DNA from 3 places in the Cobetia sp. 5-11-6-3 genome. Region 2 is predicted to be linked to each of the others. Evidence: predicted binding sites of a transcription regulator. Region 2 holds the regulator's gene; each other region holds the start of a gene.
The links. The regulator sigma-54, encoded in region 2, starts transcription at its own class of promoters, with help from an activator protein. The targets are predictions, from matches to a motif close to TGGCACNNNNNTTGCTNT.

Region 1 (3,257 bases), on a different contig from region 2:
AGCAGCTTGAGGAAGGTGGTCTTGCCGCAACCGGAGGCGCCGACCAGGGTGATGAATTCCCCGGCCTCGACGGTCAGGTTCATGCGTTCCAGCACGACCTGCTGGCCGTAGTGCTTCTCGAGACCCTTGGCGTGGATCAGGCTCATGATTGGCTCTCCTCAGCGTGGTACCAGGGGAAGGCGCGGGTCGAGACGAGCACCAGCAGACGGTCGAGCAGGAAGGCCAGCAGCGTGATCCAGGCCACGTAGGGCAGGATGACGTCCATCGCCAGATAGCGGCGCACCAGGAAGATGCGATAGCCAAGGCCGTCCTGGGCGGCGATGGCTTCCGCGGCGATCAGGAACAGCCAGGCGCTGCCGAGTGCCAGACGCGTGGCGCTCAGAAGGCGCGGGGTCAGCTGGGGCAGCAGCACGCGGGTCAGCACCTGCCAGGAGCTGGCGCCCAGGGTCTGGGCCTTGATTAGCTGCTCATCGGGCAGGCGCAGGGCCTGATTCTGCAGGTCGCGAATCAGGAAGGGCGTGATGCCGATGACGATTAGCGCGATCTTGGCCAACTCACCCGTCCCGAAGGCGATGAACAGGATCGGCAGGATCGCCATCGGCGGAATCAGGGACAGCACGGTGATCAGCGGGGACAGCTTGGCGCGCAGCAGCGGCAGGCCGCCGGTGAGCAGGCCGACGCTCAGGCCGATCAGCGCACTGATCAGCACGCCGGCCAGCAGGCGTTCGAGGCTGGCGAAGGTGTCGGTCCACAGCGGCAGGTCACCGGTGCGCACGTTGACCTCGGTGGCCAGCTTGGCGAAGGACTCGCCCATGGACGCGAAGGACGGCAGCAGGCGGTCGTTGGGGTTGTCGAGCAGTCGCTGGTTGGACTGCACGATGTAGAGGATGGCCAGCAGCGCGAAGGGCAGGCCACCGAGCAGCCAGCGGCCACCACGGGAGGGTGTCAGATTGATCAGGCGTTTCATGCGCGGGCTCCACGGGTGCGAACGAGGGTGCGGTCGAGGGAGGCGGTCGGTTCACCAGCCACAGAGACAGCTTTCCTGCGGCTGGTATGCGGCATCCACTGCGTGGCGTTACTGGCTATCGGCCAGTGCGGCGGTGTAGCTCGGGTCGAAGCGCAGCATCACGTTGCCCTCATTGCCGACGATGCCGGCAGGCGTCTCGATACCGATGAAGCCGGCATCCGGCGCGCCTTCGCCCAGCAGCCCCTGCGCGAAGCTGAAGTCGGCGATGTGCTGCATGGTGTCCTTGAGGCTCGGGTCATTGAAGGCGCTGACAGCCTCTGACGGAGTGAAGTACATGTGGGTCGCGGCCAGCTGGGACTGATAGCCGGCGAGGTCCGTGCCTGCGGCATCGGCCATCTGGGTCAGCGCGGCTTCGTCACCGGCCTTCATCTTCTCCATCACTTCATACCAGGCGCCGACGAGGGCATGGCCGAAGTCCGGGTTGTCTTTCAATGTCTGGGTATTGACGACCATCAGGTCGAGAATCTCGCCGGGAATATCGCTGGAATTGAAGACTTCGGTGTAGCCGGGCATGTCCTTGAGGGTGGCCAGCTGTGGGTTCCAGGTGACCACTGCCTGAGTATCCGGGTTGCTGGCCAGCGCGACGATATCGGCATCGCCGGTATTGGTGGTGGTGAGGTCGCGCTCGCTCATGCCGACGCTGTCCAGTGCGCGTGCCAGCAGGTAGTGGGAGACACTGAACTGCACCAGATTGACCTCACGGTCCTTCAAGGACTCGATGGAATCGCCGTCGCGTACCATCACGCCATCATTGCCATCGGAGTAGTCGCCCAGAATCAGCGCGGTGGAATCGACACTGCTGGCGGCGGGGAGGGTGAGGGCGTCCATGTTGGTCATGGCGCAGCCATCGACATTGCCGGAGGTGTACTGATTGATGGACTCGACGTAATCGTTGACCTGTACCACATCGATATTGATGTCGTACTTCTTGGCCCACTTGTCGACGATGCCCTGGGTGTCCGCGTATTCCCACGGCATCCAGCCGGCATACACCGACCAGCACACGCTGAAGGAATCCTGCGCCATGGCCTGCGGGCTCAGCGATGCGCCAAGCAGCAGAGCGCCGGCCAGCGCAGCACGTCTGGAAGCGTTTCTGGAAATGGTAGATGAAGCAGATGAGACAGCAGCGGATGACACCTGGGCGCTGGCATCCGAGGGGGAAGTCGTAGACGGGGAAAGGCGAGTGGGCTGGGTCATTGTCGTTATCTCCGGCGGAAAAAGTGAGAGGCGCCGACCTTTTCAGGCGTTGCGTCTCCCGGGCTTTTGTCCCGCCGTGTAACCCCCAGCTTGGAGGTCGAGTGCTCTCGGACCAGTCGTGACGGCCATCAGCCAGTCACCGGAACCCTAGCGCTCCATTGGTGTAGATTTTCGATTGTTGTATGCCTATCGGTGCCTCGCTGAATGTCTAGCAGGAAGTGTGCCGGAGAGGAATTGTATATATAAATCAATGATATATAAGGTTTTGTGCAAGATGGGCAAGTAAATCGGAATCCTGCATTGCACCAATTTGACGAATTTCTCCCTTTCTTGCACCTCGGTGAAGTCAGTCGAGAGTGAGTGCTATCCAGTGGCCAGTGAGAGAAATCCAGAGATATTTTTGATGCACAGTTGGTTGTTTTTATAATATCGTATAGATAATATGTGGTTATACTAAATAATAGATGGATAAATTGTGGATAAAGGTAAACTCAAAGGCTTGGTAGGCGACTTATATAATATTGTTAATGAGCTGGAAGAAATGTTCCCCGGACGGCATTTTACGCCAGATGGCCATATGGTAGGGAGTCTAGGAGAGTGTCTAGTTGCCAATGCTTATAATCTAGAACTTTTGACTGCTTCCAACAAAGGGTATGACGCTATCGCCAAGTGCGGTACCAAGATCGAAATCAAGGCAACACAAGCGAAATCGGTTGCATTTCGCAGTGAGCCCGAGCATGCAATTGTGATCAAGATTTTACCCGATGGTAGCTTTGAAGAAATCTATAATGGCCCGGGGTCGTTAGTCTGGCAGCAGTTTGCTGAAAAGAAATTACCTAGTAACGGGCAGTATCAGATTTCTCTTGCAAAACTGAAAGTGATGAACAAGTCAGTACGTTTTGAAGAGCGTATAAGGCCGTAATATAAATGCATTATGCATATGTCAACCTTCTATGAGTAGTTGATCATGGCACTTTCACAGATGCAAATCATCCAATCCTTGGGTGAGGCGATGGCCTGGTTCGAGCGAGAA
Region 2 (3,257 bases):
CGTTCTACATGATCGTCGGCCTCGTGCGCTCGGATGCCGGTAGCGTGACCATCGATGACCACGACCTGTCCGGCGCCGCCATGCATCAGCGGGCTCGCGCCGGCATCGGCTATCTGCCCCAGGAAGCCTCGATCTTCCGCAAGCTCTCGGTGTCCGACAACATCATGGCGATCCTCGAGACGCGCAAGGACCTGGATCGCAACGGACGCAAGGCACGCCTGGAGGAGCTGCTCAACGAGTTCAGCATCACGCATATTCGTGACAGTGCCGGCATGAGCCTTTCCGGCGGGGAGCGCCGCCGCGTGGAGATCGCTCGCGCACTGGCCACCGAGCCGGACTTCGTGCTGCTCGATGAGCCGTTTGCCGGCGTGGACCCCATCTCGGTGGGCGAGATCAAGAGCATCGTGCGCCAGCTGCGCGACCGCGGCATCGGGGTGCTGATCACCGACCACAACGTGCGCGAGACACTCGACATCTGCGATACCGCCTACATCGTGGGCGATGGTCAGATCATCGCGCATGGCGACGCCGACACCATCCTCGCCAACCAGCAGGTGCGTGATGTCTACCTGGGCCATGAGTTCAAGCTCTAGCCCGAGAGTGCCGTCAGCCTGGTGAGTGCCGTCCGACCTCTTCTGCTCTCACCAGCACCCTCCACCACCCGCCACTTCCTGCTTCACTGTCGGGGCCTCGTTCCCCGCCCCCTCACGCAAGCGCCTCGACATGCGCTTGCGTAATCTCCCCGTGAACCCTCCTGCTCTGCCACACCTCACTCGAATGCATGACGTCCATACCACCTTGGTGGCAACATGGCATGCAAGTTGCTTGAATATTCTCGACTGCCCCTTGTCAGTGCCCCGACCCACGGTATAGCGTAGATGCACGTTCCTTTGCCGTGAATGACAGACCCCATGAAACCCACCTTGCAGCTTCGACTCGGCACTTCCCTGACCATGACCCCGCAACTTCAGCAAGCGATCCAGCTGCTGCAGTTGTCGACGCTGGACCTGCGTCAGGAGATACAGCAGGCGCTCGAGTCAAACCCCATGCTGGAGCTTGACGAGGAATACGAGTCGCTGGATGTCGCGGAGACACAGGACAAGAGCGAGATCTCCACCTCCGAGACCAACAGCGAGATTCCTGAAGAATACCCTCTCGACAGTGACTGGTCGGACCTCTACCAGGACCACGCAGGCAGCCTGACCAGTTCCGGCAGCGGAAGCTCGAGCGAGGACGGGCCGGACTTCGATCGCAACACCAGTGTCGAAAGCCTGCAGGACCATCTGCGCTGGCAGCTGGCGATGACGGACCTCGATGCGCGTGAACGGCAGATGGCGGAGAGTCTGATCGATGCGGTGGATGGGGCCGGCTACCTGAGCATGAGCCTGGACGAACTGGTCGATGGCCTGCGAGGTCAGGGACTGCCCGGCCTCAAGGCGTCGGAACTCGAGCAGGTCCTGCTGCGCCTTCAGCAGTTCGATCCCACCGGTGTGTTCGCTCGAGACCTGCGCGAATGCCTGCTGCTGCAGCTGGCCCTGCTGCCGGACGATCTGCCATTGCTGGCCCAGGCCCGCCGTCTGGTGCGGCAATTCCTCGAGGCACTGGGCAATGACGATCGCAAGCTGCTCAAGCGTCGCCTGAGCCTGGATGATGATGAGCTGGATCACGTCATTCGTCTGGTACGGGCGCTCGACCCGCGCCCGGCGTCCGCCTGGGGCGAGCCTGCCAGTGATTACGTCATCCCGGACCTGCTGGTCCGTCATACGCGTCACGGCTGGCAGGTCGAGCTCAACCCGGAAGCGCTGCCCAAGCTGCGTATCCAGCCGGAATATGCCGCCCTCATCAAGCGGGCCGACAAGTCCGCGGACAACACCTTCCTCAAGGACAATCTTCAGGAAGCCCGCTGGCTGATGAAGAGCCTGTCCTCACGCAACGACACCCTGCTCAAGGTGGGCCGCGAGATCATGGCGCGCCAGATCGACTTCCTCGAGCAGGGGGAAGAAGGCATGAAACCGCTGATCCTTGCCAACATCGCGGAAGTGGTCGAGATGCACGAATCCACCATCTCGCGGGTGACCACCCAGAAATATATCCACACCCCGAGAGGCGTGTTCGAACTCAAGTTCTTCTTCTCGAGCCAGGTGGGTGGCAGCGGCAACGGTGACGCGCACTCCAGCACCGCGATCCGTGCGCGCATTCGCAAGCTGATCTCGGAAGAACCGGCGCGCAAGCCATTGTCCGACTCACGCCTGGTGGATCTGCTGGCCAGTGATGGCATCGAGGTAGCGCGCCGGACGGTCGCCAAGTATCGCGAGGCCATGGGCATCCCCTCCTCCAGCGAGCGCAAGCGCTTGGCGTGAGTCTCGACAACGGATACCCGCAGGCCAGCGGGCTCCACACGTCGGAGCGCTGAAGCTCGCCCCCTTGCACCTGCCATCCTGGCATCATCTGCCAATCGGTCGTCTGAATACCGGTTGGCAATGCCTGTCCTTGCGACTGCGTGAGTGACTTCACGCCCCCAATTGCCTATTTTTCCAGCCACTTTTCTCCAGAGTGCTTTCTTTTTCTCTCACATCCCACGGACAGATAGCCAGGTGTCCCCACCGACTCCTGCCACACGAACGTCGACGTAAATGCTGACATTGGCCACAAACGGCCGGTTTCTCGAGCCCCATTCCGTCCGTGATGCGAGGCGATGCTCATGAAGAACCTGCTGATATCCCTCGCTGGGTTGAAGACAAGCCTTGCCCCACGATGCAGCGCAGCGTTGATCTTTGTTCAAAGCTTGGGCATTGTCGGGGTAGACGCTCGGTACACCGGCACCGCCGCTCTCGCCAGCAGATGATCGCCACGAGACCATGGCCGGAGTCAGAAAGTGGCCGCGCGTTCAATCAGGGTTTGCTCGCAGTCAAAAAGGGTTACAATTCAAAGGCAACCCGCTGGATAAAGGAGCGTGTCCATGCAAGTGAATATCACCGGGCATCATGTGGAACTCACCGATCCTCTCCGCGATTATGTCAACGAGAAGCTCGCTCGCCTCGAACGGCATTACGACAACATCACCAATGTTCAGGTGACACTGTCGATCGAGAAGGAACGCCAACAGGCTGCCTGCACCCTGCACGCCGCTGGCGCCGACCTCCATGCCCTGGCAGAAGACCCCAACATGTACGCTGCCATCGACGCGCTCGCCGACAAGCTGGACCGCCAGCTGGTCAAACACAAGGAAAAGTCCCAGGCTCGCTCTCAGGGCACCG
Region 3 (3,257 bases), on a different contig from region 2:
GCGTCTCGATGCCCTTCTCGGCGCATTCGCTCGGGGTCAGCGAGTAGAGATTGATGTTGTGGGGCGTGCCCGGATCCAGCTTGCGCGCCACGCCATCCAGCCCCGCGGCGATGATGGCGGCGTGCACGAGATAGGGGTTGCAGCCGGCGTCCGGCAGGCGGAACTCGAGGCGACCGTAGGGCACACGCACCATGGCCGAGCGGTTGTTGTCCCCGTAGGCGATGAAGACCGGCGCCCAGGTCGCGCCGCTGGTGCTGCCGCCGCCGACCAGACGCTTGTAGGAATTGACGGTCGGCGCGGCAAAGGCACACAGCGCCGGGGCATGCGCCAGCAGACCGCCGAGGAAGTGATACGCCAGCGGCGACAGGCCCATGCCCTGGGAATCGGAGTCATCGCCGAACAGGTTGCGGCCGGTGTCATCACACACGGACAGGTGGAAGTGCATGCCGTTGCCCGGGCGGTCCGCCAGCGGCTTGGGCATGAAGGAGCACACCATGCCCAGATCATTGGCGATCTCGCCGGCAGCCATGCGCACGAAGGTGAAGCGGTCTGCCGAGGTCAGCGCATCGCTGTAGGTGTAGTTGATCTCGAATTGGCCATTGGCGTCCTCGTGATCGATCTGATAGACGTCGAAGTCCACCGCCTGCAGCGATTCGACCAGCCGTTCGAGGAATTCACGCGAACGCGACAGACCCTTGTAGTCGTAGCAGGGCTTGGCGAGGGTATCGCTCTCATCCACCGGCAACAGCTCACCCGCTTCCCCGCGGCGGAACAGCGAGAATTCCGGCTCCAGCCCGCTATTGAGTGTCCAGCCCTTCTCCTTCAGGCGCTCCAGCTGCTTGAGCAGTACCACACGGCTGTCGTTGGCGAACGGTTGCCCATTGACGTAGCCATCACAGGCCATGCGCGCATAGCCAGGCTGCCACGGCACCAGGCACAGCGAGCTCAGATCACCCCGCGCCATGAAGTCCGGCCCCTCCGGCGACATGCCGAGACCACTGACGGCGAAGCCGGCAAAGCCGGCGCCCTTCTCGACCACATCCATCAGGCAATTGGCCGGCACGGACTTGGTCTTGGCAGCGCCATGAATATCCACGAACTGCGCCAGCAAGTAGCGAATATCGTGATCCTTGATGAACTGTTGCGCCTTTTCGGGTGACATCTGGGTTTCCTCTGAGAGCGGACCGGGTTCCATCTCCCTCGACACTGTCTGCCACCCCGGGAAACCTGACCCCTTGTGGTGACACGCCACGCCAAGATAGCGGATGAAACGAGTTTTTGTGATTCCTGCTGGTCAACTTTATTTCCCTCAAAGAAAAGCATGCAGCATGCCATTTCGTCAGCTGTCGCCCTTAACTTTTCATCAACCTCCTGTTTTGTATGGAAATTTATTTTCCATAGGCGTTTTACCTCACCGGAAACGTCAGGTGATCCTGAGTGAAATCCTGCCCGTTTCTCGAAATAGGCATCATTTCGGCGCCCAAAGCCCCCTCTTCGCACCAGCATGACGCAAAGCGCTGATATTCACGCCCGAATTCGTGCTGCCAATCAGCGCCTGACCCGCTCAAGGGTTGCCGTGTCCATGGCCTTTGACGGAATTGGCAAGCCCCTTGCTTAACCATGAGGAATGTTTCTTTCCTTTCAAGAATCGACACTCATGCGATCAGGCAAGGCAAGCAGCAGGCACAAGCCCTTGTGAAGCGCCTGAATAGGCGCCTGAAGAGGCAACAGAACAACAACACCTCCTGCGGCGAATGCGCGTCTTGCGCGCCATCTTCGCCAGCACCAGCAGGACTACGGCACCACCCACTTACGCTAGGCAGCACGACTCACAGGAGAAAGGGACGCATGGCGAATTCATGGCGCATCTCGGCACTGGCCGAACAACACCGCAAGCTGGGCGCGGAGCTTGAAGACTGGAATGGCATGGGCACCGCCTGGAATTACGCCGTCTCGGACACGGCCGATGACCACGAGACCATCCGCACCCGCGCCGGTCTGATGGATGTCTCGGGGCTCAAGAAGATCCACTGCAATGGCCCGCACGCCCAGGCCGTGCTGGATTACGTCACCACGCGGGACATGTCCAAGCTGTATCCAGGCAAATCGGTGTACGCCAGCGTCTTGAATGAGGCCGGCAAGTTCGTCGACGACTGCATCGTCTATTGTCTGGCGCCGAACTCCTACCTCGTGGTGCACGGCACGGGCACCGCGAATGAAATGCTGGCCAAGAGTGCCCTGGGGCGCGCCGTCAGCCTGACCTTCGATGACGACATGCATGACATGTCACTGCAGGGGCCGGTCGCGGTGGATTTTCTGGAGCGTCATGTGCCGGGCATCCGTGAGCTGCGTTACTTCCACCATCTGCAGACCCAGCTGTTCGGCTACCACGTGATGATCTCGCGCACCGGCTACACCGGCGAGCGTGGCTACGAGATCTTCTGCAAGGCCAAGGACGCTCCCTCTCTGTGGGAACAGATTCTCGAAGATGGCACCGACATGGGCATCAAGCCGTGCAGCTTTGGCACCCTTGACTGGCTGCGGGTCGAGAGCCACCTGCTGTTCTACCCGGCGGACAATTCCGAAACCTACCCGTATCCCGACCAGCCGGTGGGCGACACCCTGTGGGAGCTGGGCCTGGACTTCACCGTCTCGCCGGGCAAGACCGAATTCCGTGGCGCCAGCGAACACTTCGCGCTGCAGGGCAAGGAGCGCGTCAAGGTCTATGGCGTGCTGTTGGACTCGAAAGACGTCGCCCAGATCGGTGACAAGATCTACGCCGACGGCAAGTGTGTCGGTGTCATCACCCAAGGCATGTACTCGCGCCTGAGCGATCGCTCCATGGCGCTGGCACGTCTCGAACCCGGCTATGCCGAGCATGGCACCCCGCTGACCCTCAAGACCGGCACTGACGGAGAGACCAGCCTCTCGGCCATCAGCCATTCCCTGCCCTTCGATGACCCGGAAAAGGCCAAGCGACTGGCGCGCGGCTGAGCACACGCACCATGTCGGGCACTGCAAGACCTGCAGTGACAACCGGGTGAAGTGGCAGGACGCATTGCGAACGCAAGACGCAAGAGGCCTCCTCGACGTGACGTCGAGGAGGCCTCTTGCCTCACACCCAGTCCAGGTGATTGAGAAGGACTCTCGAAAGGTACTCCCGCCCCCTTGGCAGACATCAAGGATGAGGGTTGACGGCAAAGTTGGTAATGTCACGCCATACCCCGCTCGCGAGCCGATGCGCCGCATGCCTCACA

Region 1: HXS66_RS14135 (putative urea ABC transporter substrate-binding protein) is a predicted target of sigma-54. The motif match lies at 2,080-2,097, and genes of this name have one in related genera.
Region 3: HXS66_RS13140 (aminomethyltransferase family protein) is a predicted target of sigma-54. The motif match lies at 1,600-1,617, and genes of this name have one in related genera.

What each region holds. Positions count from the first base shown of each region.
Region 1 covers NZ_BLWJ01000008.1:235,390-238,646, forward strand. The annotation lists gene HXS66_RS14125 (ABC transporter ATP-binding protein) at 1-146, opposite strand, end outside; gene HXS66_RS14130 (ABC transporter permease) at 143-967, opposite strand; gene HXS66_RS14135 (putative urea ABC transporter substrate-binding protein) at 1,076-2,053, opposite strand; guanidine-I (ykkC/yxkD leader) riboswitch at 2,278-2,386, opposite strand; gene HXS66_RS14140 (hypothetical protein) at 2,700-3,146, shown strand; gene HXS66_RS14145 (hypothetical protein) at 3,192-3,257, shown strand, end outside.
Region 2 covers NZ_BLWJ01000001.1:798,906-802,162, forward strand. The annotation lists gene lptB (LPS export ABC transporter ATP-binding protein) at 1-593, shown strand, start outside; gene HXS66_RS03350 (RNA polymerase factor sigma-54) at 912-2,360, shown strand; gene hpf (ribosome hibernation-promoting factor, HPF/YfiA family) at 2,960-3,257, shown strand, end outside.
Region 3 covers NZ_BLWJ01000007.1:207,023-210,279, forward strand. The annotation lists gene glnT (type III glutamate--ammonia ligase) at 1-1,162, opposite strand, end outside; gene HXS66_RS13140 (aminomethyltransferase family protein) at 1,849-2,994, shown strand.